Regions from separate parts of the Streptomyces sp. NPDC085932 genome, predicted to be linked through region 2. Evidence: riboswitches for the same ligand, from Rfam matches in the RefSeq annotation. Region 2 holds a riboswitch; the other holds the start of a gene.

Region 1 (15,031 bases), on a different contig from region 2:
GCGGATGTAGTCCTCGTGCATCGTCTCCAGCATGCCCGCCCGGGTGAGCCGGGCGTACAGCGCGGAGAAGAGGAAGGCGAGGCTGATCCAGGGCAGCATCAGATGCCAGGCCCATTCGGCGGGGTTCTCGGTGAAGGGGACGTAGTCGATGCTGTCCCAGATGGGGATCTCGTAGACGAAGAGGGCGAGCAGGATCTGGCCCGTGAAGAAGATCGGGAGCGAGACGCCGGCGAGCGCGATGAACATGGAGATGCGGTCGATCGGCTTGCCCTTGCGCAGGGCCGAGATGACACCGGTCGTCACACCGGAGACCAGCCAGATCACCGCCGCACCGACGGCCAGCGAGAAGGAGACCGGAATCCGCTGCTCCAACTGCGGCCACACCTCGATGTGGCTCTTGAAGGAGTAACCGAAGCAGGGTGCGCTGCAGTGCGTCGCGTCGGGTCCGAACCGGTAGTCGGCGCCCGCCACGAGGCCCTTGATGAAGTTCCAGTACTGCTCGTAGACGGGTTGGTCCAGACCCAGGTTCTTCTTGATCGCGGCGACGGATTCGGGGTTCGCGTCCTTGCCGACGTACTGGGTGGCCAACTGGTCGGGCGTCTGGCCCCCGAGACGGGGCACCAGGAAGAAGATGGCGAAGGTGACTGCGCTGACCACCAGCAGCAACAGCACCGCGCCCATGACGCGTCGGAGGATGTACGCAGCCACAGCTGTACGGCCCCGGGTGGCCGCGGCGGGATCGTCCGCCGCAGCCACCCGGTGCCTTCACCTGCCTTTCGAAAGGTTCCGGCCTGCTGGTTACTTCGAGGAGCTCATCAGCAGGTAGTCGTACATGCCGAGGTAGGCCTGCGTGACCGTGACGTTGTTCGCGGACGTGGGCCGCAGCAGCAGGTTCTTGCGGTAGATCAGCGGGACGACCGAGGCGTTGTCGAGGACCATCTTGTCGATGTCACCCCAGGCCTTGGTGCGGGCGGCGTCGTCGGTGTTGGCGATCGCGTCCGTCAGGGCCTTGTTGATCTTCGGGTCGTCCAGCTCCATCAGGTTGTTGCCGCCGGAGGGCTTGATGGCGGCACCGTTGACGATCTGGTCGAGGAAGCCGTAGCCGGTCGGCCAGTCGGCGCCCCACGCCATGGAGAGCATGCCGAGCTTGTTCTCGTGGACGTAGGACGGGACACCGGCGAAGTTGGAGAAGTACTTGCCGGAGGGGAACTGCTTGATCTCGATGTTGATGCCGATCTTCTTCAGCGACGCCTGGACGGCCGTGGCGGCCGCGACCTCGGCGGGCCGGTCCGAGCGGGCCGTGAGGATCGTGTTGAAGCCGTTCGGCTGGCCGCAGGCCTTCAGCTCGGCCTTGGCCTTGGCGGCGTCACCCTTGTGACCGTCGGTCGCGTAGGTGTCGAACTTGGTGTAGCCGTTGACCGACGGCGGCAGCAGCGTGGTCGCCACGTCGCCCTTCGGCGAGCCGCCCATCGCGTCCAGGACGGACTGCTTGTCCAGACCCCACTGGACGGCCTTGCGGCAGTGCTCGTTGTCGAACGGCTTCACGTTGACGTTGAGCGCGATGTACTGCGTGGCGCCGGCGTAGGAGCTGTCCGTCTGGCCGGCGAGCTTGCCGCGCAGGACCTTCGGCTGGGTCTGCGGCTGCACACCGGTGCCGGCCGCGTCAGCCGTGATCTTGTCGGAGATCAGGTTGTTGTCGACCGTGACCGGGTTGACCTTGAACTTGATCGTGATCTTGTCCGGCAGGGCCTTGCGGATCGGGTCCGTCTTGGGGTCCCAGTTCTTGTTGCGCACGAGGGTGGCGCCGCGGCCCTCCTCGTAGGACTGGAACTGGTACGGGCCGGAGGACTGGATGGCCTGCACGTACTTCGCACCGGTGTCCTTCGCCTTCGGCACGGGCGCCGTCTGCGAGAACGTCGCCAGGTAGTCGAAGTCGGCGAAGGGCTGCTTCAGCTTGAAGACGATCGTGCGGTCGTCCGGCGTCTCGATGGACTTGATGCCGTCGGCCGACTTGTCCTTGTAGGGACCCTTGTACTTGTCGCCGCCCTCCAGGTAGGCCTTGAAGTACGTCGGGCCGTTGGACAGTGCCTCCGGCGCGAAGTTGGAGCGCTCGATGGCGTACTTGACGTCCTTGGACGTCACCGGGGTGCCGTCCTGGAACTTCACTCCGGTACGCAGCTTGTACGTCCAGGTCTTGGCGTCCGGGCTGGACTTGCCGAGGGACTCGGCGAGGTCCGGCACGACCTCCAGGCCTTCCTTGCCCGCCGCCGGCTTGAACGTGGTGAGCGTCCGGCCGTAGAGACGGGAGAAGTTCTGGACCCAGCCGTAGTACGTGTTGCCCGGGTCGAGGGAGTCCGGCACGTCCGAGTGCTCGTACGTGACCGTCCCTCCCTTCTTGTCCGACGCGTTGACGATCGAGTTCAGCGCGGCGTCCTTCTTGCCGTTGCCTCCCCCGTCGTTGTCGTCACCACCGCCGCCGCACGCGGCAGCACCCAGCGACAGTGCCAGGACCGACGCAACGCCGGCGGTCACCCTTCTCGTCTTCACCTGAGGAAGCCCCCTCATTCGATGGATCACTTGCTGCGAGGGTCGAGGGCGTCACGCAGCCCGTCACCCAGCAGGTTGAAGGCCAGGACGGTGATGAAGATCGCCAGTCCGGGCACGAACATGTACTGCGGATCAGCCGTGTAGAGATCCACAGCGTTGCTGAGCATGCCGCCCCAGGAGGCCTGCGGCGGAGCGATACCGACACCGAGGAAGCTCAGCGCGGCCTCGAACAGAATGTTCGTCGGGATGATCAGCGTCGAGTAGACGAGGATCGGCGCGACGAGGTTCGGGAGGAGCTCCCGGAACAGGACGTACGGGCCGCGCGCCCCGAGGCTCGTGGCGGCCTCGATGAACTCCCGCTTGCGCAGGGTCATGGTCTGCGCCCGCACGATCCGGCCGATGTACGGCCAGCTGAAGAAGCCGATCACGAAGATCAGCACGCAGATGCGCAGGGACAGGCCGTCGAGACCGAAGAACCCGTCCTGCACGGAGGCGGAGATGGAGATGGCGAACAGCAGCAGGGGGAACGCCAGGAAGGTGTCCATCAGCCTGCTGATGACGCTGTCGATCCAGCCGCCGTAGTAGCCGGCGATCACGCCGAGGACCGTGCCGATGACCACCGACAGCAGCGTGGCGCCGCCGGCGACCAGCAGGGAGACCCAGGAGCCGTCGATGATGCGGGCGAGCATGTCGCGGCCGTACTGCGGGTCGACGCCGAGCGGGTGGTCCCAACTCATGCCGCCCCAGCCGCCCTTGGGGGCGAGCAGGGCCGGGTCGATGAGGTCCTGGTTGAACTTGTTGGGATCGAGGCCGAAGACCCACTGGATCGGCTTGGAGAACACCGCCATCAGCACGAGCAGGACGACGACGACGCCGCCCGCCATCGCCACCTTGTCCCGCTTGAAGCGCATCCAGGCGATCTGGGTGAGCGAGCGCCCTTCGATCTGGCTCTTCTTGACCCCGGAGAGCACGGCCTCGGGCTGTGCTCCGGCTTCCGCCCCGGTGGTCTCGATCGGTGCGGTCACGGTGCGATTGACCCCTCTCGGGCCGGCGATCGCCTAGCCCCTGGCTGCCGCTGTAGCGGTTTTGTTTGTCTCGTACACGAGACCGACCGGCCCGTGTCTTGCCGGGAGTCTTCAACGCTTTGGCGATCTGTTGCCAGACTTGGCGGTGAAAGGATGCGTAAACGTGATGCTGTCTGGGGGGTTCCGTTATCCGGACAACGGGTAACAGCGGTCGGACGCGGCGAGCTAGGTGGATTTTACGGCACACCCGCGCAAATCGCCCCGATCTACGCGCGGAGAGCTGAGCTGTCCTCGCGTTTGCGCGGGGGTGCGGAACCGGCCTCGGGAACGGTCCGGGGCGGCTCAGAACCTGCCCTGGGCGGGCGGGTATCCGTAGCCGGACGCGGGGGCCTGGACGGGTGCGGTGGCGTGGGCCTCACGGTCGTAGAAGGGGCGGGCGTTGGCCCGCAGCCACATGGCGACCGGGTCGTGTGCGTCGGACATCGCGACGGTGGAGACGGGGAGCCCGTCCGGGACGGCGCCGAGGGACTGCTGCATCATCGCGCGCACGGAATCCACGGCCGGCGGCGAGGTGTCGTACACGTCCAGTCCGATGGCGAGGTACGGCGCGCCCAGCGCGGGCTGCACCCAGGCGCGGCGCAGCGAACGGACGGCCGGGGTGCGGTGGGCGTTCTGCGCGAGCAGGGCGTAGAACTGCGGGACCTCGATGGCCGGTTCGGACAGCCGCAGGGGTCCGGCGGGCTGGCGGTCCAGGCCCGTGGCGATTCTGCGCAGGTCGAGCCAGGGGATGCCGACGCCGCCGCCCGGGGCGTGCGGGTTGAGCCAGAGGCCGTAGTGGTCGGGGTACAGGGCGCGGGCCACGTCGACGCCGTCGACCACCTCGTACGAGCGGTTCCAGCCGCTGGCCGAGAGCTCCTGGGCGGAGGTCACGCAGGGCGCGTAGCCGTAGCCGTCGACCTCCATGTTTCCGTACTGGGCGTCCGGGGAGCCGGCCTGGCCCTGCCACAGGAGCATCCAGATCTGGCCGCTGTGCGGGGTGGCGAGCGCGCGCAGGAGTGCCTCGTAGGCGTCGTAGCGCCCGGGCGTGACCTGGCGCAGCATGTGCTCGACCTGTCCGGCCGCGGCCGTGCCGCTCGCGCTCACCTTTACCGCCCCTTCGTACAACGCCTCGACCGTGACCTAGCTTAAGCCCGCCCACCGACTCCGGACTTGTCCTCGTCGGGCGCGTGCGGGTCCCTCCGCGGCGTGTCGCGCCTCCGCGGGGCAGCGGCAGATGTCACAGCCGGGCCCCCGGCCGGTGACCCCAGGCCGTGTCCGCACCGTCCCTCCTGCCCTGGCCGGGCGGACGGAGGGACGGTGGCCTAGCGCTGATAGAAGGGCCGGACCCGGTCCTTCATCCAGTGGCCCACCGGGTCCTCCGCCACGTCCAGGAGGACGAGGTTGACCGGCCAGGGGGCCGGTGACGCGGTGACGGCCCGGGTCAGGGCCTCCAGGGGCAGGGCCCGCAGGTCGCCTTCCCACTGGGAGAGTTCGACGCCCACGAACATCACGGGCTCGGCGGTCTCGATCGCGGCGAGGCAGCGGCGGGCGGTGAGGACGACGCCGATCGCCTCGAACTCTGCGGAGGCGGCGGCGAGGAAGTCCACCGGGTCGTCCTGCCAGTCGGGCTCGAAGAGGCGGACCCGGCCGCCGCTCGCGGGGCCGTCCAGCGGCGTCCGGCCGGCCCGGCACAGGTCGGCTACGGCGGGCGGCGGCAGGGGTATGCCGACCACGCCGCCGGGGTTGACGACGATCCCCGCGTGCGGGGGCAGGCCGCGGGCGAACTCCACGGCGGGCGCGATGGTGTACGACATGTGCGGGCCGGCGGCCTGGCGGAACTGCTCCTCCGAGCTGAACACCGGCACGAACGCCTGGCCGTCGATCTCGACGGCGGGCAGGTCGAGCGGGCCGCTGTGGGGGCCGCCGCCGCTGGGGAGCGGGACCCAGACGAAGCTCCGGCCGAGCACCTCGACGATCCGGCCGCCGGCCGCGGGCCCGGCGCCGAGGGCGGCCGAGAGCACCTCCTCCAGCTCGTTGCCGGGCCAGCCACCGTGCGGGTGGGTCTGCGTCTGCGCCGGGAAGTCCGCGGAGAAGTCCGCCGGGAAGTCCATCTGCCTACCGCCTGCCTGAAACCACTGCTGAGGCGAAAAGGCTAACGGCTCGGGCGCCGTGAGTGACCGGATCATGCCGAGCGGCGGCCCGAACGCGGCCCGGTCGGCTGTCCGCGCCGAGGGACCGGGCGTCGACGCCGCCCCGCAGCCCGCCTTCCGGATCCCCGGCCGGCATGCCGAATGGTCCGCTGACCGCGTCGAGGGCCCTCGGCGTCGCGCCGTTCGCTGCGCGGGGCCGTCGGCCGCCGGGGCCGTCGGCGGTCCGGACCCGCGGGATCGCCGCCGCCCTGCCCGGCTCACCGCCGTCGTCCCGCCCGCCCCGTATCACCGCCCCGGTCGCGTGGCCGGCCCCGCCCGTCACCCTGTGAAGCCGATGCGGCGGAGCGCGTTCGCCGTGGCGCGGTCGGCGAGGACGGCCGAGCCGCAGCCGGAGGGGAGGTCGCCCTGTTCCACCGCGCGCAGCAGGCGGGTGGTGGCCGCGCGGTGGCGCAGGAACGCGTAGCGCGAGACGCCGCGGCCGCGGTCGCGCTGGCCCGCCAGGGCCTGTTCGGGGGTGACGTCGAGGAGCAGCAGGTGCAGCGTGCCGCCCCGGCGGCGGGCCTCGCGGGCGAGCCAGCGGCGGACCCACGCCTGCGTGCCGCAGTCGTGCACCACGATCCCCTCGCCGCCGCGCAGCGCCCGGCGCAGCCCGGCGTAGTGGGCGAGCCGGACCAGCGGCCGGTAGACCGCGTACGGCAGGAAGCCCGGCATGCGCCGTTCCCAGCGGTCGCGGGTGTCCTGGGAGTCGACGCGCCGGCCCGGGACGGTGCGCCGCATCAGCGTGGACTTGCCACTGCCGGGCAGACCCGTGACCACGACGATGTCCCGGGACCCGAACAGCAGCGCGTGCGGGCCGCGGCCCGGGCGGTCGCGCAGATCGCGGACGACCGGTGCCGGCACCGTGCCGCAGGCCCTCCGGGGCGCGGCAGCCGGCTGCTCGGGCAGCGCGATGCCCGTCGTCGTGGCGTACGCCCTGGTCCTGTTCACCGTGATCGTCCTCCCCTGGGGCCAGGTACGGAGTCCCATCCCCGCCGAGTGTAAAAAGAAGGTAATGCCGCAGGCCTCTCATTTCCGTACTCTTCCTGCAACAGGGCTGCTACAGGTCGCCGTGTCCGGCGCGGGACTCGTGCACTCCCTGGGAAAGGTCCCCCTGCCGCGCCGGAAGGATGCGTGCAATGATGTGCGCGCCAACTGCATACCGGCCGTTTGAATCCGCGCGGGAGAGTTCCCAGCACCGCTGACGCTGGGGCGCCGAAGGAGCAAGTCCCTCCCTTGAATCTCTCAGGCCCCGTTACCGCGCGGGCGAGGCACATCTGAAAAGCGGGCCGCTGTCACAGCGGTCCCACCCAAGGTGCAAGCCATGGACCGGCGCGGTCATGGCGAACCTCTCAGGTTCCGATGACAGATGGGGAGGAACGACCTCGCCCCGTCATCGCCCTGGGAGACGACCGACCGTGAGCAGTACAGGAGAACTCCGTCACACCGCGCTCGATGCCCTGCATCGTTCGCTGGGCGCGACGATGACCGACTTCGCCGGCTGGGACATGCCCCTGCGCTACGGCTCCGAGCGCGACGAGCACCTCGCCGTGCGCACGAAGGCCGGGCTCTTCGACCTCTCCCACATGGGTGAGATCACCGTCACCGGCCCGCAGGCCGCCGCCCTCCTCGACTACGCCCTGGTGGGCAACATCGGCGGCGTGAAGCCGGGCCGCGCCCGCTACACCATGATCTGCCGGGCCGACGGCGGCATCCTCGACGACCTGATCGTCTACCGGCTGGGCGAGACGGAGTACATGGTCGTCGCCAACGCCTCCAACGCCCAGGTCGTCCTGGACGCGCTGACCGAGCGCGCCGAGGGCTTCGACGCCGAGGTGCGCGACGACCGGGACGCCTACGCGCTGATCGCCGTCCAGGGCCCCGAGTCCCCCGGCATCCTGGCGTCCCTCACGGACGCCGACCTCGACGGGCTGAAGTACTACGCCGGCCTGCCCGGCACCGTCGCCGGGGTCCCGGCCCTGATCGCCCGCACCGGCTACACCGGCGAGGACGGCTTCGAGCTGTTCGTGAAGCCGGAGCACGCCGTGGAGCTGTGGCAGGCCCTGACCAAGGCCGGCGAGGGCGCCGGACTGGTCCCGTGCGGCCTGTCCTGCCGCGACACGCTGCGCCTGGAGGCCGGCATGCCGCTGTACGGGCACGAGCTGACCACCTCCCTGACGCCCTTCGACGCCGGTCTCGGCCGCGTGGTGAAGTTCGAGAAGGAGGGCGACTTCGTGGGCCGCGAGGCCCTGCGCGAGGCCGCTGCCCGGGCCGAGCAGAACCCGCCGCGCGTGCTGGTCGGCCTGGTCGCCGAGGGCCGCCGCGTTCCGCGCGCCGGGTACGCCGTCGTCGCGGGCGGCGAGGTGATCGGCGAGGTCACCTCCGGCGCCCCCTCCCCCACCCTGGGCAAGCCGATCGCGATGGCCTACGTCGACGCCGCGCACGCCGCGCCCGGCACGCCCGGAGTGGGCGTGGACATCCGGGGCAGTCACGAGCCGTACGAGGTCGTGGCGCTGCCGTTCTACAAGCGCCAGAAGTAGACACTGGCCACGGGCGCCACGAGCGCCCGGGGTACCTCCACCCCGCTCACCAGCGGTCCCTTCACCAGCACTCCCGCGCGTACAGGAGAATTCAGGCCATGAGCAATCCCCAGCAGCTGCGTTACAGCAAGGAGCACGAGTGGCTGTCGGCCGCCGAGGACGGCGTGTCGACGGTCGGCATCACGGAGCACGCGGCCAACGCGCTCGGCGACGTGGTCTTCGTCCAGCTCCCCGAGGTCGGTGACACCGTGTCCGCGGGCGAGACCTGCGGCGAGCTGGAGTCGACCAAGTCCGTGTCCGACCTGTACTCCCCGGTCTCCGGTGAGGTCACCGAGGTCAACGAGGACGTCGTGAACGACCCGTCGCTGGTGAACTCGGCCCCCTTCGAGGGCGGCTGGCTGTTCAAGGTGCGGGTCACGGACGAGCCGGGCGACCTGCTCTCCGCCGACGAGTACACCGCGTTCTCCGCCGGCTGAGGAGTCGTAGCCGTATGTCCGTCCTGAACACCCCCCTGCACGAGCTCGACCCGGCCGTGGCCGCCGCGGTCGACGCCGAGCTGCACCGCCAGCAGTCCACGCTGGAGATGATCGCCTCGGAGAACTTCGCCCCGGTCGCGGTCATGGAGGCGCAGGGCTCGGTCCTCACCAACAAGTACGCCGAGGGCTACCCGGGCCGCCGCTACTACGGCGGCTGCGAGCACGTCGACGTGGTCGAGCAGATCGCGATCGACCGCGTGAAGGAGCTGTTCGGCGCCGAGCACGCCAACGTGCAGCCGCACTCGGGCGCCCAGGCCAACGCGGCCGCGATGTTCGCGCTGCTCAAGCCGGGCGACACCATCATGGGCCTGAACCTCGCCCACGGCGGTCACCTGACCCACGGCATGAAGATCAACTTCTCCGGCAAGCTCTACGACGTCGTCGCCTACCACGTGGGCGAGGACGGCCGGGTCGACATGGCCGAGGTCGAGCGGCTGGCCAAGGAGTCACGGCCGAAGCTGATCGTCGCCGGCTGGTCCGCCTACCCCCGGCAGCTGGACTTCGCCGAGTTCCGCCGGATCGCGGACGAGGTCGGCGCCTACCTGATGGTCGACATGGCCCACTTCGCCGGGCTCGTCGCGGCCGGGCTGCACCCCAACCCGGTGCCGCACGCGCACGTGGTCACCACCACGACCCACAAGACCCTCGGCGGCCCGCGCGGCGGTGTGATCCTCTCCACGGCCGAGCTGGCCAAGAAGATCAACTCCGCCGTCTTCCCCGGTCAGCAGGGTGGTCCGCTGGAGCACGTGGTCGCCGCCAAGGCCGTCGCCTTCAAGGTCGCCGCCTCGGAGGACTTCAAGGAGCGCCAGCGCCGTACGCTGGAGGGTGCCCGCATCCTGGCCGAGCGTCTGGTGCGGGACGACGTCCGGGCCGTGGGCGTGGACGTCCTGTCCGGCGGCACGGACGTGCACCTGGTCCTGGTCGACCTGCGCGACTCCGAGCTGGACGGGCAGCAGGCCGAGGACCGGCTCCACGGCATCGGCATCACCGTCAACCGCAACGCGATCCCGAACGACCCGCGTCCGCCGATGGTGACGTCCGGTCTGCGGATCGGCACCCCGGCCCTGGCCACCCGCGGGTTCCGGGCGGAGGACTTCGCCGAGGTGGCGGAGGTCATCGCCGAGGCGCTGAAGCCGTCGTACGACGCGGAGGCCCTCAAGGCCCGGGTGAAGGCCCTGGCCGACCGGCACCCGCTGTACCCGGGTCTGAACAAGTAGGAGCGCGGCCGGCGACGGCCGCGAAGAAACCTTTCGGGGGCCGCGCCGGCCACAAGCCGGCGCGGCGCCCACCCCCTTGGCACCACCCCCGTAGTCAGGAGTTCCCCCGTGGCCATCTCGGTCTTCGACCTGTTCTCGATCGGCATCGGCCCGTCCAGCTCCCACACCGTCGGCCCGATGCGCGCGGCCGGCCTGTTCGTCCGGCGACTGCGCAACGAGGAGCTGCTGGGGTCCGTCGCCTCGGTCCGGGCGGAGCTGTACGGCTCGCTCGGCGCGACCGGGCACGGCCACGGCACGCCCAAGGCCGTGCTGCTCGGTCTGGAGGGCGACTCACCGCGCACGGTGGACGTGGAGACCGCCGACGAGCGGGTGGAGACGATCAAGGCCGACGGCAGGCTGAACCTGCTCGGCGAGCACGAGATCGCGTTCTCCTTCGACGACGACATGGTCCTGCACCGCCGCAAGGCCCTGCCCTACCACGCCAACGGCATGACCCTGTGGGCGTACGACGCCTCGGGCGCTCAGCTGCTGACCAAGACCTACTACTCGGTCGGCGGCGGCTTCGTCGTCGACGAGGACGCGGTCGGCGCCGACCGCATCAAGCTCGACGACACCGTGCTGAAGTACCCCTTCCGCACCGGTGACGAGCTGCTGCGCCTGGCCCGGGAGACCGGCCTGTCCATCTCGGCGCTGATGCTGGAGAACGAGCGGGCCTGGCGCACGGAGGAGGAGATCCGCGAGGGCCTGCTGGAGATCTGGCGGGTCATGCAGGCGTGCGTGGCGCGCGGCATGTCCCGCGAGGGCATCCTGCCGGGCGGTCTGAAGGTGCGCCGCCGGGCCGCCACCACCGCGCGCAAGCTCCGCTCCGAGGGCGACCCGCAGGCCCTGTCGATGGAGTGGATCACGCTCTACGCGATGGCCGTGAACGAGGAGAACGCGGCCGGGGGCCGGGTCGTCACCGCCCCGACCAACGGCGCGGCCGGCATCATCCCGGCGGTCCTGCACTACTACATGAACTTCGTGCCCGGCGCCGACGAGGAGGGCGTGGTCCGCTTCCTGCTCGCCGCGGGCGCGATCGGCATGCTGTTCAAGGAGAACGCCTCGATCTCCGGCGCCGAGGTCGGCTGCCAGGGCGAGGTCGGCTCCGCCTGCTCCATGGCCGCGGGCGCCCTCGCCGAGGTCCTCGGCGGCTCGCCCGAGCAGGTCGAGAACGCGGCCGAGATCGGCATGGAGCACAACCTGGGCCTGACCTGCGACCCGGTCGGCGGCCTGGTCCAGATCCCCTGCATCGAGCGCAACGGCATGGCGGCCGTCAAGGCCGTCACCGCCGCGCGCATGGCGATGCGCGGCGACGGGTCCCACAAGGTGTCCCTGGACAAGGTCATCAAGACGATGAAGGACACGGGCGCGGACATGTCCGTGAAGTACAAGGAGACGGCCCGGGGCGGGCTCGCGGTGAACATCATCGAGTGCTGACGGCCGAGCCGGCCCGCGTCTCACATCGCGAGAGGGCTGTACCGCGAAACAAGATGGCTGACATCGTTGTACCAGCCATGTTTCACGCGTGAAAGACCGAGCGATGCCCGCACCAGCCCCCGGTTCAGCCCCGACGCCCGTCAACCCCCGGTCCCGGGTCCTCGTCGCCAGCCTCATCGGCACGACGATCGAGTTCTACGACTTCTACATCTACGCGACCGCCGCGGTGCTCGTCTTCCCGCAGCTGTTCTTCCCGAGCAGCGACCCGACCACCGCGCTGCTGTCGTCCTTCGCGGTCTTCGGCGCCGCGATGGTCGCCCGCCCGATCGGCGCCGTCGTCTTCGGGCACCTCGGCGACCGCCTCGGCCGCAAGAAGACGCTCGTCGTCTCGCTGCTGACCATGGGCGTCGCCACCTTCCTCATCGGCGTCCTGCCCACCTACGCCCAGGCCGGCTGGGTGGCCACCGCGCTGCTCGTGCTGATGCGGCTCGCACAGGGCTTCGCGCTCGGCGGGGAGTGGAGCGGCGCCGCCCTGGTCGCCACCGAGAACGCCCCGAGCGGCAAGCGCGCCCTGTACGGCACCTTCCCGCAGCTCGGCGCCCCGCTGGGCTTCGTCATCGGCAACGGCCTGTTCCTGCTCATGGGCGCGCTGCTGCCCTCCGCGGCCGGCGCCGACCCGTCCCAGCCCTCGGACGCCTTCCTCGACTGGGGCTGGCGCGTGCCGTTCCTCTTCTCCGCCGTGATGGTCGCCATCGGCCTGTGGGTGCGCTCCCGGCTCGTCGAGTCCGCGGTGTTCACCAGGACCCGCGCCTCGGGCGGAGTGCGGCGGCTGCCGCTGGCCACCGTGGTGCGCGGCCACGGCAGGCAGCTGGTCCTGGGCACCTTCATCATGCTGGCGACCTACGTGCTCTTCTACCTGATGACCACGTTCTCGCTCAGCTACGGACGGGCCGCGAAGGACGCCGCCGTGCCCGGCCTGGGCTACGGCTACACCACCTTCGTCCTCATGCTGATCTTCGGTGTGCTGTTCTTCGCCGCCTTCACCCTGGTCTCCGGCCCGCTCGCCGACCGGTACGGGCGGCGCACCACGCTGATCTGGATCACCGCGGCGATCGTGGTCTTCGGACTGGTCTGGGCACCGCTGATCGGCCTGGGCACCCTCGGCGTGGTGCTGTGGCTCGTGCTCGGCTTCACCCTGATGGGCCTGACGTTCGGCCCGATGGGCGCGCTGCTGCCCGAACTCTTCCCGACCAGCGTGCGCTACACCGGCTCCGGCATCTCGTACAACCTCAGCTCGATCCTGGGGGCGGCGGTCGCCCCGTTCATCGCGGTGGCGCTGTGGGAGGCCGGGGACGGCTCACCGTGGCTGGTCGGCGTCTACCTCTCGGCGATGGCCGTCCTGACGCTGACCGCGCTGCTCCTCGGCAAGGAGACCCGGCACGTCTCCCTGGACGACGACGAGACCGCCCGTACCGGCGACCGGACACCCTCCGTGACCGCGACCGGCGGAAGTTGACATCCGCACATCGGGCCACCGCAGCCCGTGCCATGGTGGTGGGCACCAACTCCCCCTCCCCCACGAGCACTTCAGGGAGCCCCCATGCTGCGCGGCATCGACGTGAGCGCCTACCAGTCCTCCTCCTACGCCACCGACGGCCTCTCCTTCGTCTTCGTGAAGGCGACGGAGGGGCGGTCCTACGTGAACCCCAAGCTGGCCGCGCAGACCGAGCGGGCGCGGGACGCCGGGCTGGTCGTCGGCTTCTACCACTTCCTGTGGCCCGGCAACCTCACCGCCCAGGCGGAGTACTTCGTCGGCAAGGCCCCGGACCGGGCGGGCGACATCCTCGCCGTCGACTGGGAGACGACCGGCGACGGCACCCACGCGAGCAACGCGGAGAAGGACCGGTTCATACGGAAGCTGAAGGAACTGCGTCCGGACAACCGTGTGGTGCTCTACTGCAACCGGAACTTCTGGCTCAACGTGGACACGACCTCCTACGCCGGCGACGGGCTGTGGATAGCCGACTACGTCTCCGCGGGAAAGCCCCGCATCAAGGCGAAGTGGCGCTTCCACCAGTACACCGACGACCCACTGGACAAGAACGTGGCCGACTTCGAGAGCAAGGCGGCGCTGCGCAAGTGGGCCACGGGCGCCTGATCCCGCGGACGCCGGATCCCGCCGGTCCTCAGCCGCGGAAGTCCGCCGTGCGCTCCGGGGACGCCTCCGACAGGGCCTTGGTGACGTCCTGGACTCCACCGCGCAGGCCGTAGACCGGGGTGCCGGGCTGCTGGCGCCACGAGTCGTCGAGACCGCCCGCGTCGACCGTGTCGAAGCCGAGTTCCCCGATCAGCTCGCGGACCTTCCGCTTGGCCGCCTCGTCGTCGCCGGCCACCGGGAGGGCAATGCGCTCGGGGTCGCCTTCCGGGCGGTGGCGGTCCAGGATGTCCTGGGCGTAGGTGCCGTTGAAGGCCTTGACGACGGGGTGGCCCAGTTGCCGTTCCGTCCAGCGGCTCTCGGTGAGCCCCTCGTCCTCGATGCCGGCGATCCTGCCGTCGCGCTGCCTGGGGTAGTAGTTGCCGGTGTCGATGACCGCGACGCCCTCCGCCGCGCCGTCCAGCAGGCCGGACGGCAGGTCCGGGACCGCCTTCAGGGGGATGGTCACCACGACGACCTCCGCGCCGCGGGCGGCCTCCTCCACCGGTACGGGTGTCGCGCCGGTCTCCTCCGCCAGGGCGGTGAGGGTGTGCGGACCGCGGGAGTTGGCGACGGACACGTCGTGGCCCAGGGCGGTGAGCCGCCGGGTCAGGTTGCCGCCGATGTTGCCCGCTCCGATGATGCCGATCTTCATGTCCTCGCCCTTCCGGGGGTGGATGGCGCCTCGTGGCTCCTGGTGACCTGGGCAACCTCGGAGGCGGGTGGGCTATTCCTGGCGGCGTGGGCGCGCGGGCATGCCGAGGGGCCCGGTCCGTGCGGGCACGGGCCGGGCCCCTTCGCTCGGATGTCCCGGGCGGCCTACTTGTTCAGGTAGCCCCAGAACTCGTCGAAGCTCAGCTTCTTGTCGCCGTCCAGGTCGCGGCTCTTGATGACGACCTCGGCGACCGACTCGGTGACGTTCCAGTCACCCGACTGGGCCAGGGCGGCCTTGAACTCGGCAGCGGTGATGAATCCGTCACCGTCCGTATCGATCCGCTCGAACTGCTTGCGTGCTTCCTCGATGTCCGCCACCGATCGCCCCTCGTCTCGTGCTGTACGTCGTGCTGACGCAGGTCAGATTAACTGGCCGCGCGGGCTTCCAGTGCGGCGGCCACCCGGGCGGACTCCTCCCGGCGGGCCGCCGCGGACCCGGCGTCCTTCACGACGGTGAGCAACTCCCGTCGGCGGGCGGCCCGATGGGTGACCTGCGGGCGCGGCCGGCGGGAGCTCGCGCAGCGTCCGGATCCGTCGGCGGACCATGCGGGCGGCGT
Region 2 (15,031 bases):
TGGATCGGACCGGGGGAGGCGACGGCGATCGCCTTCGCCCAGCAGGGCATGGCTCCCGCACGGCCGCTGACCCACGACCTGTTCAAGGACGTGCTGGAGGCTGTCGGCCAGGAGCTCACGGAAGTGCGCATCACGGACCTGCGCGAGGGCGTCTTCTACGCGGAGCTGGTCTTCGCCAGTGGCGTCGAGGTGAGCGCCCGTCCGTCCGACGCCATAGCGCTTGCGCTGCGCACCGGGACGCCGATCTACGGCAGCGACACGGTGCTCGACGACGCCGGTATCGCCATCCCGGACGAGCAGGAGGACGAGGTGGAGAAGTTCCGCGAGTTCCTCGACCAGATCTCTCCGGAGGACTTCGGCACCAGCAGTCAGTGAGCTCCCGTCCCCGACAAGAGGGGGCCGGAGGCAGCAGCGGTCGGTGAGGCGAAGGGGCGGCCCGGCGGACGGTGTGGTCCGCGGCGGGGTCGCCCGACGCGTTGTGACGGGTGAATTGCCCGCATGTGCCGGTGGCGCGTGAGAGCGTCACACGGCCCGAGCCGAGCGCATTCGGCTAGCCTTTCCCCGCGGTGGGGCACGGGAAACCACTCTCAGGGTGATTATCACTCGGCGTGGCGAGTGTGGCGATCGTTGACGCACCCCTGGTGACTGCCTACCGTCGAGAAGGCAGGTCAAGGACGGAGGTCGGCGTGAGTAGCAGCGGCGGCGGTACGGCTGGGGGCGGCCCCGAGCGCAGTCTCAGGGCGAGCGGTCCGTACCCTCCCCCCGGCTCATGGCTCCGCGCGAGCGGGGGATACCCCCAGCCCGGCGACGCGGCCGATCACGCTCCGCAGCGACCGACGGCCGTGCCGAGCAGCGGAGGGACGACGTCCATGGCGTCCGAGCAGATCGGCTACCGCGGTCCGACGGCCTGTGCGGCCGCTGGCATCACCTACCGGCAACTGGACTACTGGGCCCGTACGGGTCTGGTCGAGCCGAGCGTGCGCCCCGCCCACGGGTCCGGGACACAGCGGTTGTACAGCTTCCGCGACGTGGTCGTCCTGAAGATCGTCAAGCGGTTCCTGGACACCGGGGTGTCGCTGCAGAACATCCGCACGGCCGTGCAGCACCTCAGGGAACGCGGTTTCCGCGACCTGGAGCGGATGACGCTCATGAGCGACGGTGCCACGGTCTACGAATGCACCTCGCCGGACGAGGTCCACGCCCTGCTCCAAGGGGGCCAAGGGGTCTTCGGGATCGCCGTGGGCGTCGTGTGGCGGGACGTCGAGAGCGCGCTGTCCCAGCTGCACGGGGAGCGGATCGACACCGGCGAGACGCTGGTCGGGCCCAATCCGGCGGACGAGCTGGCGCGACGGCGCAACCGAGCCGTCTGAGACCGCCCCACAGGTGGTGTTCCCATTGCTCCCCGGAGGCGGGACGTTTCCGCAACCGGCGCGCGGACCCGTGCGCCGAGCCGCCTGGAAGCGGTTGCCCCGAGGCGGTCACGGCCGGGCGGGGTGGCCGATCGGGGCATTGTCAGTGGCGTAGGGCAGCATCGGAGATGTGAGAACCGCGCCCACGATCCTGCATCTCGACATGGATGCCTTCTTCGCCTCGGTGGAGCAGGCGTCCAAGCCGAGTCTGCGTGGGAAGGCCGTGGTCGTGGGGGGACTCGGGCCGCGGGGTGTGGTGGCCACGGCGTCCTACGAGGCGCGGGTCTTCGGGGTGCATTCGGCGATGCCCATGGGGCAGGCCAGGCGACTCGCGCCCAACGCCGCGTACCTCGTGCCGCGCTTCGGGCTCTACAAGGCGATCAGCGAGCGCGTCATGGAGCTGCTGCGAGCGCTCTCGCCGCTCGTGGAGCCGTTGAGCCTGGACGAGGCGTTCGTCGACCTGGAGGCAGGACAGGTGGCCTGGGACGAGAAGTCCGCGCGGCTGGTCGGCGCCCAGCTGCGTGCGGACATCCGCGCGGTCACCGGGCTCACGGGATCGGTCGGGCTCGCCGCCTCCAAGATGCTCGCGAAGATCGCCTCGGAGCAGGCCAAGCCCGACGGACTGGTGGTGATCGAGCCGGGCACCGAGCGGGCCATGCTCGGGCCGATGTCGGTGCGGACCCTGCCCGGCGTCGGACCGGCGACGGGCGACCATCTGCGGCGCGCCGGGATCACCACGGTCGAGGAGATCGTCGAGGCGGGCGAGGACGAGCTGGTCCGGCTGCTGGGCAAGGCGCACGGGCACGGGCTGTACGCGATGGCCCTGGCGCGGGACGACCGGCCCGTGGTGGCGGAGCGCGAGGCGAAGTCCGTGTCCGTGGAGGACACCTACGACGTGGACATCCACGACCGGGTGCGGGTCGGTCTGGAGGTGCAGCGGCTGGCCGACCGGTGCGTGCGGCGGCTGCGCGGGGCCGGCCTCTCCGGGCGGACGATCGTGCTGAAGGTACGGAGGTACGACTTCTCGACCCTCACCCGGTCCGAGACGCTGCGGGGGCCGACGGACGACCCCGCGGTGATCGGGGAGGCGGCGGCCCGGCTGCTGGACTCGGTGGACACCACGGGCGGGGTGCGGCTGCTCGGGGTCGGGGTCAGCGGACTCGCCGACTACACCCAGGAGGACCTGTTCGCACAGGCCGCGGGGGAGCGAGCGGTGGTCGAGGGGCCGGTCGAGGAGCATGCCGCGGCGCAGGCCGAGGAGCAGCCGTCGCTCGCCGAGCGGCGCTGGCCCGCCGGACACGACGTGCGGCACGCCGAGTTCGGGCACGGATGGGTGCAGGGCAGTGGGCTGGGACGGGTCACCGTGCGCTTCGAGACGCCCGGCTCGGAGCCCGGACGGGTGCGGACCTTCCGGGTCGACGACCCCGCGCTGGAGCCGGCGGATCCGCTGCCGCTGGTGTTACGAAGACCCGGCGGATCCGGGGACGGATTCGCCGGTCCCGTGGTTACGCCGCCGGGGGCCGCTTCGTCCGGGGAGTCCGGGCATCAGGTCGTCTGCTCGTCGGAGCCCGCCAGCTTGCCGAACTCGTGATCGGGCAGCGCGGGAGGGGCGGCGATGTCCAGGCCGTAGTGGTGGTAGAGCTGCAGTTCCTGCTCGGGGGAGAGGTGGCGGCCCACGCCGAAGTCGGGGGCGTCCTTGATCAGGGCGCGTTCGAAGGGGACGTGGAGGGCACCCTCGATCAGCTCGCTGGGCTCCAGAGGGACGAATGCGTCCCTGCTGAACAGGCCCGTCCGTATGGCCGCCCACTCGGGCTCGCCAGTGGCGTCGTCGAGGTAGACCTCGTCGATCGTGCCGATCCGGGTTCCGTTGCGGTCGAATGCCTTGCGGCCGATCAGGTTGCGCGGATCGATATCGGTACGCACGGGACCTCCACAGGGTCGCAACTCATCCGTAAGCACTACAAAACGGCACAATCGAGGAGGCGGCCACTCGAAGGTTCGTGCGTTGACCTCGCTGGTACGCTGGCAACGGCTGCTGACCCCGTGCGGGAGAGTCCTCCGGACACCATCGGAGGCGCCGAAGGAGCAAATCCTCCCCGGAATCTCTCAGGCACACGTACCGCACGGACGAGGTCACTCTGGAAAGAAGAGCGGGTGTCGACGGCTTCCGCTCTCACCGACGGTGAAAGCCGGACGCCTTCGGGCGATCCGGTGAAGCTCTCAGGTTGAGATGACAGAGGGGGAGGCCGTCCGGGTACCCGCGCCGTGGTGCCCCTCGAAGGTCGTGTCAGACCAGGAGGCCTCCGTCCATGACCGCCCATCGCATTCCGCTTTCCGAGCTCGAAGAGGCAGTCCCCTTCGAGCAGCGCCACATCGGCCCCGACCACGAGGCCCAGGCCAAGATGCTCGCGCAGGTCGGCTACGGCTCGCTGGACGAGTTGACGGCCGCCGCGGTCCCGGCCGTGATCAAGAGCGCCGAGGCCCTCGACCTGCCGGGCGCCCGCAGCGAGGCCGAGGTGATCGCCGAGCTGCGCTCCCTCGCCGACCGCAACCAGGTCCTCGGCTCCATGATCGGCCTGGGCTACTACGGCACGTTCACGCCGCCGGTCATCCTGCGCAACGTCATGGAGAACCCGGCCTGGTACACGGCCTACACGCCGTACCAGCCGGAGATCTCGCAGGGGCGGCTCGAGGCGCTGCTCAACTTCCAGACCATGGTCGCCGACCTCACCGGACTGCCGACGTCCGGGGCCTCCCTGCTCGACGAGGGCACCGCGGCCGCCGAGGCCATGGCGCTGTCGCGGCGCATGGGCAAGAACAAGAAGGGCCTGTTCCTGGTCGACGCGGACGCGCTGCCGCAGACCATCGCCGTGATCCAGACCCGGGCCGAGCCGACCGGCGTGGAGGTCGTCGTCGCCGACCTGTCCGACGGCATCCCGGCCGAGGTCGCCGAGCGTGAGATCAACGGCGTGCTCATCCAGTACCCGGGCGCCTCCGGAGCCGTACGGGACATCAAGCCGGTCATCGACCGGGCGCACGAGCTCGGGGCGGTCGTCACCGTCGCCGCCGACCTGCTCGCGCTGACACTGCTGAAGTCGCCCGGCGAGCTCGGCGCGGACATCGCCGTCGGCACCACCCAGCGCTTCGGTGTGCCGATGGGCTTCGGCGGTCCGCACGCCGGTTACATGGCGGTTCAGGAGAAGATGGCGCGCAGCCTGCCCGGGCGGCTCGTCGGCGTCTCCGTCGACGCCGACGGGAACAAGGCCTACCGGCTGGCGCTGCAGACGCGTGAGCAGCACATCCGCCGCGAGAAGGCGACCAGCAACATCTGCACCGCGCAGGTGCTGCTGGCCGTGATGGCCGGCATGTACGCCGTCTACCACGGCCCGGAGGGCCTGAAGGGCATCGCGCGGCGCACCCACCGCTACGCCACGGTCCTGGCCGCCGGGCTCGCCAACGGCGGGGTCGAGGTCGTGCACGGCTCCTACTTCGACACCCTGACCGTGCGCGTCGAGGGCCGGGCCGCCGAGGTCGTGGCCGCCGCGCGTGACAACGGCGTCAACCTGCGTCTGGTCGACGCCGACCACGTCTCGATCGCCTGCGACGAGACCACCACCCGCGCCCAGCTGCGGGCCGTGTGGGCCGCCTTCGGCGTCGAGGGTGTCATCGAGGCGCTGGACGCCGCCACGGAGGACGGGCTTTCGGCCGGTCTGCTGCGGACCGACGACTACCTCACGCACCCGGTCTTCCACCAGCACCGCTCCGAGACGGCCATGCTGCGCTACCTGCGCCGGCTGTCCGACCGTGACTACGCGCTCGACCGCGGCATGATCCCGCTGGGCTCCTGCACCATGAAGCTCAACGCGACCACCGAGATGGAGCCGGTCACCTGGCCCGAGTTCGGGCAGCTGCACCCCTTCGCCCCCGCCGAGCAGGCCCAGGGCTACCTCACGCTCATCCACGAGCTGGAGGACCGGCTCGCCGAGGTCACCGGGTACGACAAGGTCTCCCTCCAGCCGAACGCCGGGTCCCAGGGCGAGCTGGCCGGTCTGCTCGCCGTGCGCGGGTACCACCGGGCCAACGGCGACGAGCAGCGGACCGTGTGCCTGATCCCGTCGTCCGCGCACGGCACCAACGCCGCCAGCGCGGTGATGGCGGGCATGAAGGTCGTCGTCGTGAAGACCGCCGAGGACGGCGAGATCGACGTCGAGGACCTGCGGGCGAAGATCGAGCAGCACCGCGACGAGCTGGCCGTGCTGATGATCACCTACCCGTCCACGCACGGCGTGTTCGAGGAGCATGTCGCCGACATCTGCGCGCAGGTGCACGAGGCGGGCGGCCAGGTCTACGTCGACGGCGCCAACCTCAACGCGCTCGTCGGGCTCGCCAAGCCGGGTCACTTCGGTGGCGACGTCTCGCACCTGAACCTGCACAAGACCTTCTGCATCCCGCACGGCGGTGGCGGCCCGGGCGTCGGCCCGGTGGCGGTGCGCGAGCACCTCGCGCCCTACCTGCCGAACCACCCGCTGCAGCCCGAGGCCGGCCCGGAGACGGGCGTCGGGCCCATCTCGGCGGCGCCCTGGGGCTCGGCCGGCATCCTGCCGATCTCGTGGGCGTACGTCCGTCTCATGGGGGGCGAGGGCCTGAAGCGCGCCACGCAGGTGGCGGTGCTGAGCGCCAACTACGTCGCCAAGCGGCTGGAGCCGCACTACCCGGTGCTCTACACGGGTCCCGGCGGGCTCGTCGCGCACGAGTGCATCATCGACCTGCGGCCGCTGACGAAGGCGACCGGTGTGAGCGTCGACGACGTCGCCAAGCGGCTCATCGACTACGGCTTCCACGCGCCGACCATGTCGTTCCCGGTGGCCGGGACGCTGATGATCGAGCCGACCGAGTCGGAGGACCTGGCCGAGCTGGACCGGTTCTGCGACGCGATGATCGCCATTCGCGCGGAGATCGAGAAGGTCGGTTCCGGTGAGTGGCCCGCCGAGGACAACCCGCTGCGCAGCGCCCCGCACACCGCCGGCGCCCTCGCCGGGGAGTGGGAGCACGCCTACAGCCGTGAAGAGGCGGTCTTCCCGGCCGGGGTCTCGGCGGCCGACAAGTACTGGCCGCCGGTACGCCGTATCGACCAGGCCTTCGGTGACCGGAACCTGGTCTGCTCGTGCCCGCCGCTGGACGCGTACGAGGACTGATCCGGTGAGGTGGCTGATGGGGCGAGCCGGCTGATCCGCCGCCGAGTGGACTGATCTGCCCGATCCACCCATGGGAGGGGCTCCGCGCTGCGGGGCCCCTCCTGTCATGCGGTGGCACGGTCATGTGGTGGCGCGGGGTACCCGGGGCGGCCGTGGTCGATGCCCCTTCGCCGGCCTCGCAAGGTCCGCTGGGCGGCCTCTGGCAGCGGGGCCGCGGCCGCCCGCGGCCCGGCGGGTGATCGCCGTGGCCGGGTCTGGCGGGATTGACCTGATCGGGGGATGGCCGAAGACTATGACGCGATATAGCGTTAGTCCTGTCGGGAGTCGCAGAGTGCGGTGGCCGAGGAATCGGGGTGGGTGTGATGGGGGAACTCGTGCGCAGTGTTGGGTCACCCGAGGTGAGGGCCTCGCACGCGGACCGGGACCGGATCGTCGAGGTGCTGCGTGTCGCCGCGGGTGACGGCCGGCTGACGCTGGAAGAGCTCGACGAGCGGCTGGAGGCCGCGCTGTCCGCCCGTACGGTGGGGGAGCTCGCGGTGCTCACCTCGGATCTGCCCGAGACGGCCGGGGGCCCCGGCTTCGAGGAGGTCATGCGGATCGAACAGGTGGGTTCCTCCACCGGGCGCGCCGACGCCTGGGTGGTGCCGCGGCGTCTGGAGATCCGCTCGGCCTGGGGCGAAGTGACGCTCGACTTCACCGACGCGGTGATCACGCACGACAGCCTGGACATCGACCTGGACCTGCGTGCCGGTGCCCTCAAGCTGGTGACCAGGCCCGGCATCGTGGTGGACACGACCGGGCTCGTGACGAACTACTCCGCGATCAAGGAGCGCCGGGTTGCCGAGGCGCCCGACGTGCTGCGCGTGCGGATCACCGGCGAGATCGAGTACGGGCAGATAGTGGTGCGCCCGCGCCGCCGGGGCCTCGGCAGACGCTGAGGCGCGTGCCGGCTCAGCCCACGTGCACCCTGGGGCGCCGTGCCCGGTCCGGTTCCGCCTCGCGCAGGATCTCGCGGGTCACGGGGGCGACCTCGCCCTGGCCGAACAGGAGGAAGCGCAGCAGGTTGGCGAACGGACCCCCTTCGGTCCACTCGAAGTACATGTGCGGGGTGCGGCCGGTCGTGTCGCGGACGTGCAGCAGGAGAGCCGCCAGCGCGTTGGGGACGGAGGACGACTCCAGGGTCAGCACGCGGTAGCGGTCGTGCAGGACCTCGCCGCGTACGGTCAGGCCCGCCTCGAACTCGGACGGATCGGTCACCGTCACCTCCACGAAGACGAAGTCCTCCGCCTCGGGCACGTCGTTGTCGTGCCGGATCTGCTCGATCTTGTCGCGGTACTCGGCGATGTCCCGCCGGTCGGGCTCATTGGCGATGAACCGCATCCGGCGACTGGCCATGTCCCGGACGAAGCGGTCCGCCACGCCGTCGAGCGTCACGCCGGTCACGCGCAGCTCGAAAGCGCGGGCCAGACGTGACAGCAGGGAGACGAGGATGATGCCGGCGATGAAGCACGCGCCGATCTTCACGCCGTCCGGGCGCTCGATCACGTTCACGACGGTCGTGTAGAGGAACACCGCGGCGATGACGGAGAACGCGATGGTCCAGTTGCGCTGTCCGGCCTTGCGGGCGGCGATGGTCACCGCCATGGCGGCGGAGCTGATCAGGACCAGCACACCGGTGGCGTAGGCGCCGCCCTGGGCGTCCACGTCGGCGTCGAAGATCCAGGTGACCAGGAAGCCGATCAAGGTGAAGACGATGACCATCGGGCGGACGGCCCTGGCCCAGTGCGGGGCCATGCCGTACCGGGGGAGGTAGCGCGGCATGAGGTTGAGCAGGCCGGCCATCGCGGAGGCGCCGGCGAACCACAGGATGGCGATCGTGGAGGCGTCGTAGAGGGTTCCGAAGGTGTTGCCCAGGTAGTCGTGTGCCAGGAAGGCCAGGGCGCGGCCGTTGGCCTGGCCACCCGGTTCGAACTCCTTCGCCGGGATCAGGAGGGTGGTGATGAAGCTGGTCGCGATCAGGAAGACGCTCATGATGACAGCGGCCGTGGTGAGCAGCTTCCTGGTGTCGCGGATACGGCCCGCCGGGCGCGCTTCGGTGTCGTCCGGGTCGCCCTTGACGTGCGGCATCACGGCGACGCCCGTCTCGAAGCCGGACAGGCCGAGGGCCAGCTTCGGGAAGACGAGCAGGGCCACGCCGATCATGACGAAGACGTTGCCGTGCTGGGTGGTCAGAGCGCCGGACCAGTCGGTGACCACATGGCCGGCGGTGGCGACGTGGTAGAGGCCGACCACCACCACGACCGCGTTCAGCGCGAGGTAGGTGCCCACCAGGGCGACGGCCACGCCGATCGCCTCCAGGAAGCCCTTGAGGAACACGGCGCCCAGCAGGGCCACGAGGATGAGGGTGATCAGCATCTGACGGTCGTGCAGGACGCCGTTGAGGTGGGGATTCTCCACCAGGTGGGTGGAGGCGTCGGCGGCCGACAGCGTGATGGTGATCAGGAAGTCGGTGGCGGCGAAACCCAGCAGGGTCAGCACGAACAGCTTGCCCTGCCAGAAGGAGAGCAGCCGCTCCAGCATCGCGATCGAGCCCTCGCCGTGCGGGCTCTCCTGGGCGACCCTGCGGTAGACCGGCAGGGCGCCCGCCAGGGTGACGACGACCAGGACGATCGTCGCGATGGGTGACAGCAGCCCGGCCGCCAGGGCGGCGATGCCCGGCTGGTAGCCGAGGGTGGAGAAGTAGTCGACGCCGGTCAGGCACATCACGCGCCACCAGGGCTGCCCCTGATGGGGAGCCTCGGGCGCGGGACCCGGTCCGGTGCGGCCGCCGTTCTTGCCCATGTCGGACAGGCCCTCCAGCATCCAGGCGCGCAGCCGGCTGGGTGGAGGGGGCTCCGTACGGCTCGGCGGCTGCTCGGTGGTGGCCATCGTCGTGCTCCTGATGTGCGGATCAGCTGGTTCCGGCCATCACTGGACGGCCGGATCAGCGTAAGCGGAGCGTGATGCCGTGGCCCGCGAATGTGGGGGTGGTGCGCGTCAAGCTTCCGTTAAGACTGGTGGCGCGGATGCCCGCCGGAGGTGAAAGGCCAGGTGGGGGAGGGGGTGGCGGCTTTGTCTGGGATGAAGCGGGGCGGCGGGTGCGCGGCTGCCGGGTCAGTACTCAGCGTGATCGGCTGATCCGTAAAGTTCGTCGTTCTGATCGAATGTTTCGGCGGACCCTTACGGGCGCCGTGGCGAGCAAAGATTCACTGTGTACAAGGGGTTGCCACCGTTTACCGGCTGTCTCTAGGGTGCGGCATCAACGCATCTTTCTGGATCTCATTCGAAACTTTCGAGGAGCATGATGGGCGACCCGGCACTGTCCCGCCGCGGCTTTCTGGCGGCCTCCGCCGCGGCCGGTCTGGGAATGACGGCACTGACCGCATGCGGCGGGGACTCGGACGGAGGGTCGTCCGGGACGACCACGATCGAGTGGTGGAACATCTCCACCACCGAACCGACCAAGAGCGTCTGGGCCGCTCTCGCGCGCAAGTTCGAGGCGCAGAACCCCACCGTCAAGGTGAAGATCGTCCAACTGGAGAATGACGCCTACAAGTCGAAGATGACGGCTCTGACCTCCTCCGGGAAGCTGCCCGACATCTTCCACACCTGGGGCGGCGGGGTCCTGCGGCAGCAGGTCGACGCCGGGCTCGTCGAGGACCTCACGGACCGCACCAAGCCCTGGGGCGACGCCCTGCTGCCGGTCGCCCGGGAGCCGTACCTCATCGACGACAAGGCCTACGGCATCCCGTTCGACATCGGCATGATCGGCTTCTGGTACAACAAGGCGCACTTCGCGAAGGCCGGCATCAGCGAGCCCCCGACCACATGGACCGGCTTCCTCGACGCCGTGCGCAAGCTCAAGTCGGCCCGCATCACGCCCCTCGCCCTGGCAGGCAAGGAGAAGTGGCCCGGCATGTACTACTGGGCGTACCTGGCGATGCGCACCGCCGGCGCCGAAGCGCTGCAGAAGGCCTACGAGGACAAGGACTTCACCGGCGCGCCCTTCGTCGAGGCGGGTGAGCACCTGAAGGAACTCGTCGGCCTCCAGCCCTTCCAGAAGGGCTTCCTGGGCGCGGCGTACTCCAGCCCCACCGGCCAGGCCGCCACCGTCGGCAACGGCAAGGCAGCCATGGAACTCATGGGCCAGTGGGCCCCCGTGGTGCAGGCCGACGCCGGCAAGGGCCTCGGCAAGGACCTCGGGTTCTTCCCGTTCCCCGCGGTCGAGGGCGGCCGGGGCGCCATCACCGAGGTGTTCGGCGGAGGCGGCGGACACGCGCTGCGCCGGGACGCCCCGCAGGCGGCCGTCGATTTCCTGAAGTTCTTCGCCTCGGAGGCCACCGACCGGGAGCTGGTGAAGAAGACCGGGGTGCTGCCCGTCGTCCCGGCGGCCGAGAGCGCCATCGCGGACCCGAACATCAAGGCCGTGCAGGCCGAGCTGAAGAAGGCCACCGGTTTCCAGCTCTACCTCGACCAGGCGTACGCGCCCGCCGTCGGCCAGGAGGTCAACGACAGCGTCGCCGCGCTCATATCGGGTTCCAAATCGCCCGAGCAGGTCGCGCAGTCCGTGACGAAGACCGCGAAGGAAGAGCAGTAGCCGGCGATGACGTCCACGTTCCTGCCGAGCGAGCGGACCGGCCCCGACACCGGTCCGCCGCCCCCGGCCCCCGACCGGGCCCGGGGGCGGGCCCGGCGACGCACCCTGAACTGGCTGACGGCCACCGGCTTCCAGCTCCCCGCCCTGGTGCTGTTCATCGGGCTCGTGCTGCTGCCGATGCTGTTCGCCCTGTACGCGGCCTTCTTCCGGTGGGGCGGCTTCGGCATGCCCTCCGACTACGTCGGCGGTGAGAACTTCACGCGGCTCCTCCAGGACGAGGTGTTCCTGGGCGACCTGTGGCGCTGCCTGGTGCTGGTGGTGCTCTCGCTGGCACTGCAGCTGCCGTTCGCGCTCGCCATGGCCGTGCTGCTCAACCAGCGGATGCGCGGCCGGGCGGTGTACCGGATGCTGTTCTTCGCGCCCTACGTCCTGTCGGAGGCGATCACCGGAATCCTGTTCGGCATGATCTTCGCCCCGGACGACGGCTTCGCCGACCAGGTCCTCGGCCGGATCGGGCTGGAAGGGCTGGGCGGGGAGTGGTTCGCCGATCCGTCCACGGTCATGGCGACCCTGTTCCTGGTCATGATGTGGAAGTACTTCGGCTTCCACATGATGCTCTACCTCGCCGGCCTCCAGGCCGTCCCCAAGGAGCTGACGGAGGCGGCGCTCATCGACGGGGCCGGTCCCTGGCAGCGCTTCCGGAACGTGACCCTGCCGCTGCTGGCGCCCACCCTGCGCATCAGCGTCTTCCTGTCGGTCATCGGGTCGATCCAGCTGTTCGACCTGGTGTGGGTCACCACTGCGGGCGGCCCGGACCACCATTCCGAGACCATGGCCGTGACCATGTTCCAGTACGGCTTCAAGCGCTACCAGGTCGGCTATGCCAGCGCCATCAGCGTGGCCATGTTCGCCATCAGCCTCGTCTTCGCCCTCGCCTACCAGCGGTTCGTGCTCCGGCGCGACCTCGAAGGAGCCACCACCACCATGCGGGGTGACGGAAAGTGACGGTCAGTCGCAAGACCCGCGGGGGCGGGAAGCTGTGGAGCCTGCACCTCGTCCTGGTCGTCGTCGGCGCGGTCATGGCCGTGCCCCTGCTCTACGCCGCGCTCTCCGGCTTCAAGTCCACCGACGAGCTCTCCCGCAACCCCGTCGGGCTGCCGGAGTCGTGGATCACCTCCAACTACACCGGGATCCTCGCCTCGGGGGACTTCTGGCGGCTGATCGCGAACAGCACGCTGATCGCCGTGGGCACGACCGTGCTCGTGGTCGCCGTCTCGGCGCTGTCGGCCTTCTCCTTCGCGCGGTTCGCCTTCCGCGGCCGGGAGTTGCTGTTCACGCTGTTCACCATGGGGCTGATGTTCCCGTTCGCGGTCGCGGCCCTGCCGCTGTTCCTGCTGCTGCGCTCCATGGGGCTGCTCGACAACCCGCTCGGGGTGATCCTTCCGCAGGCGGCGTTCGGGCTGCCGATGACCATCATCATCCTGCGCGGCTTCTTCCGGCAGATCCCCGGCGAACTGGAGGAGGCGGCCACGCTCGACGGGTGCGGCCCGTTCGGCTTCTTCTGGCGGGTGCTGCTGCCCATGGCCCGGCCCGCGCTCGGCACGGTCTCGGTGCTCGCCGTCGTCACCAGCTGGAACAACTTCTTCCTGCCGCTGCTGGTGTTCACCGACGCGCAGTGGTGGACGCTCCCGATCGGTGTCCAGCAGTTCCAGGGGCAGTACTCCGCGGACTACGCCAAGGTCTTCGCCTACCTGGTCCTGGCCATGGTCCCCGCCCTCGCCTTCTACTCGGTCGCCGAGCGCCAGCTCGTCGGTGGCCTCACCGCCGGCGCCACGAAGGGCTGACGCGCGCCGCGGACGTACGGCTCTGTCCACCCATTCGTCGTGAGGAGTCGCACCATGCGCAAGAACCGTCTCAGACTCGCCGGTGCCGTCGCCGCCTTCGTGGTCGCCGCCGGGCTCGGTGCCGGCTCGCCCGCCCAGGCGAGTGACCGGCCGGCGAGCGAACGGCAGGCGAGCGAACAGGAGGCAAGTGATCGGCAGGCGGGCGACCGGCAGCCCACCCTCGCCGACCTGGCCCAGCGGCACGGCCGTTACTTCGGCAGTGCCACCGACAATCCCGAGCTGACCGACGGGCCGTACGTGGCACTGCTCGGCAGCGAGTTCGACCAGATCACGCCCGGCAACGGCATGAAGTGGTACGCGACCGAGCCCGAGCAGGGCGTGTTCGACTTCTCGCAGGGCGACGAGGTCGTGAACCTCGCCCGTGCCAACCGGCAGAAGGTGCGCGGCCACACGCTGGTCTGGCACAGCCAGCTGCCCGAGTGGCTCACCGCGCGGGAGTGGACGGCCCCGGAGCTGAGAGCCGTGCTGAAGAAGCACATCCAGACGGAGGTGCGGCACTACCGGGGCAAGGTCTTCGCCTGGGACGTCGTCAACGAGGCGTTCAACGAGGACGGGACGTACCGCGAGACGGTGTTCTACAAGACGCTGGGCCCCGGCTACATCGCCGACGCGCTGCGCTGGGCCCACCAGGCCGATCCGCGGGTGAAGCTGTACCTCAACGACTACAACATCGAGGGGATCGGCCCCAAGAGCGACGCCTACCACCGGCTGGCCAAGGAACTGAAGGCCCAGCGCGTCCCGCTGCACGGCATCGGCTTCCAGGCCCATCTGGCCCTCCAGTACGGCTATCCCACGACGCTGGAGGACAACCTCCGCCGCTTCTCCCGGCTCGGTCTCGACACCGCGCTCACCGAGGTCGACGTGCGGATGCAGTTGCCGGCGACCGAGGAGAAGCTGGCGCAGCAGGCCCAGTGGTACCGGGACCTGACGGAGGCGTGCCTGGCCGTGCGCCGGTGCGTGGGCGTCACCCTCTGGGACTACACGGACAAGTACTCGTGGATACCCGCGTTCTTCCCCGGCGAGGGCGCGGCCCTGCCGTGGGACGAGCAGCTGCTGCCGAAGCCGGCGTACTTCGCGCTGCGGGAGGCGCTCGGGGGGAGGTAGCCGAGGGCGCGGCGGGCCGGGTTCACGGGGGCTGAGGCCCGGGCAGGTCGGTCAGGTTCGGCGCACGGGGGGTGCGGCTCGGGCAGAACCGTCAGGCCCACGGCGATTGCGGCTCGGGACCGTGGGTCAGGGCCGGGTCGGGGGCGGGGCGGTGCTCGATCGGGTCATCAACCGGGTGCCCAGCTCCACCCGTGGGGTGTCCGGGGATTCGCCGTGGGTGAGGCGGAGCACCGTGCGGGCGGCCAGTTTGCCCATGTCGGCCAGCGGCTGGCGGACCGTCGTCAGCGGTGGGGCCGACCAGCGGACCTCCGGCAGGTCGTCGAAACCGACCACGCTCATGTCCTGCGGCACCCGCAACCCGCGCCGGCGCAGTGCCTCGACGGCGCCGAGGGCCATCCGGTCGCCGGCCGCGAACAGCGCGGTCGGCGGCTCGGGCAGGTCGAGCAGGGCGTTGCAGGCGGTGAACCCGGACTCGGGGCGAAAGTCGCCGGGGACGACGAGCGACGGGTCGGGAGCGATGCCGGCGCCTTCCAGGGCCGCGTGGTAGCCGTCCAGCCGGGCTCGGGAGCACAGCAGCCGCGGCGGCCCGGCGATCAGACCGATCCGGCGGTGCCCCAGGGACAGCAGGTGCTCGGTGGCCGCGAGGCCGCCCGACCAGTTGGCGGCGCCGATGGTGGGCACGTCCAGGGCGGGGGTGCCCGCCGGGTCGACGACCACCAGCGGCACGCCGAGGATCCGCAACTCCTCGTGGAGCGTCGGCTCCAGCGCCGAGGTGACGAGGAT

What was found. A riboswitch is a leader RNA that binds a small molecule or an ion and turns the genes downstream of it on or off. The one in region 2 is predicted to bind glycine.
Region 1: it holds a riboswitch for glycine, as region 2 does, so the genes downstream of both, gcvT (glycine cleavage system aminomethyltransferase GcvT) here and gcvP (aminomethyl-transferring glycine dehydrogenase) in region 2, are expected to answer to the same signal.

The regions. Positions count from the first base shown of each region.
Region 1 is NZ_JBITSJ010000009.1:22,678-37,708, reverse strand. It holds gene ACIGAQ_RS34990 (ABC transporter permease) at 1-708, opposite strand, end outside; gene ACIGAQ_RS34985 (ABC transporter substrate-binding protein) at 799-2,565, opposite strand; gene ACIGAQ_RS34980 (ABC transporter permease) at 2,574-3,572, opposite strand; gene ACIGAQ_RS34975 (enhanced serine sensitivity protein SseB C-terminal domain-containing protein) at 3,915-4,715, opposite strand; gene ACIGAQ_RS34970 (enhanced serine sensitivity protein SseB) at 4,934-5,722, opposite strand; gene ACIGAQ_RS34965 (AAA family ATPase) at 6,080-6,748, opposite strand; glycine riboswitch at 6,969-7,068, shown strand; gene gcvT (glycine cleavage system aminomethyltransferase GcvT) at 7,216-8,337, shown strand; gene gcvH (glycine cleavage system protein GcvH) at 8,436-8,813, shown strand; gene glyA (serine hydroxymethyltransferase) at 8,828-10,090, shown strand; gene ACIGAQ_RS34945 (L-serine ammonia-lyase) at 10,199-11,566, shown strand; gene ACIGAQ_RS34940 (MFS transporter) at 11,670-13,082, shown strand; gene ACIGAQ_RS34935 (glycoside hydrolase family 25 protein) at 13,167-13,724, shown strand; gene ACIGAQ_RS34930 (NADPH-dependent F420 reductase) at 13,753-14,439, opposite strand; gene ACIGAQ_RS34925 (EF-hand domain-containing protein) at 14,580-14,792, opposite strand.
Region 2 is NZ_JBITSJ010000005.1:7,694-22,724, forward strand. It holds gene ACIGAQ_RS24060 (bifunctional nuclease family protein) at 1-375, shown strand, start outside; gene ACIGAQ_RS24065 (MerR family transcriptional regulator) at 687-1,370, shown strand; gene ACIGAQ_RS24070 (DNA polymerase IV) at 1,540-3,000, shown strand; gene ACIGAQ_RS24075 (PRC-barrel domain-containing protein) at 2,955-3,332, opposite strand; glycine riboswitch at 3,446-3,541, shown strand; gene gcvP (aminomethyl-transferring glycine dehydrogenase) at 3,719-6,604, shown strand; gene ACIGAQ_RS24085 (DUF1707 domain-containing protein) at 6,979-7,542, shown strand; gene ACIGAQ_RS24090 (amino acid transporter) at 7,556-9,532, opposite strand; gene ACIGAQ_RS24095 (extracellular solute-binding protein) at 9,948-11,240, shown strand; gene ACIGAQ_RS24100 (carbohydrate ABC transporter permease) at 11,247-12,245, shown strand; gene ACIGAQ_RS24105 (carbohydrate ABC transporter permease) at 12,242-13,084, shown strand; gene ACIGAQ_RS24110 (endo-1,4-beta-xylanase) at 13,139-14,248, shown strand; gene ACIGAQ_RS24115 (LacI family DNA-binding transcriptional regulator) at 14,375-15,031, opposite strand, start outside.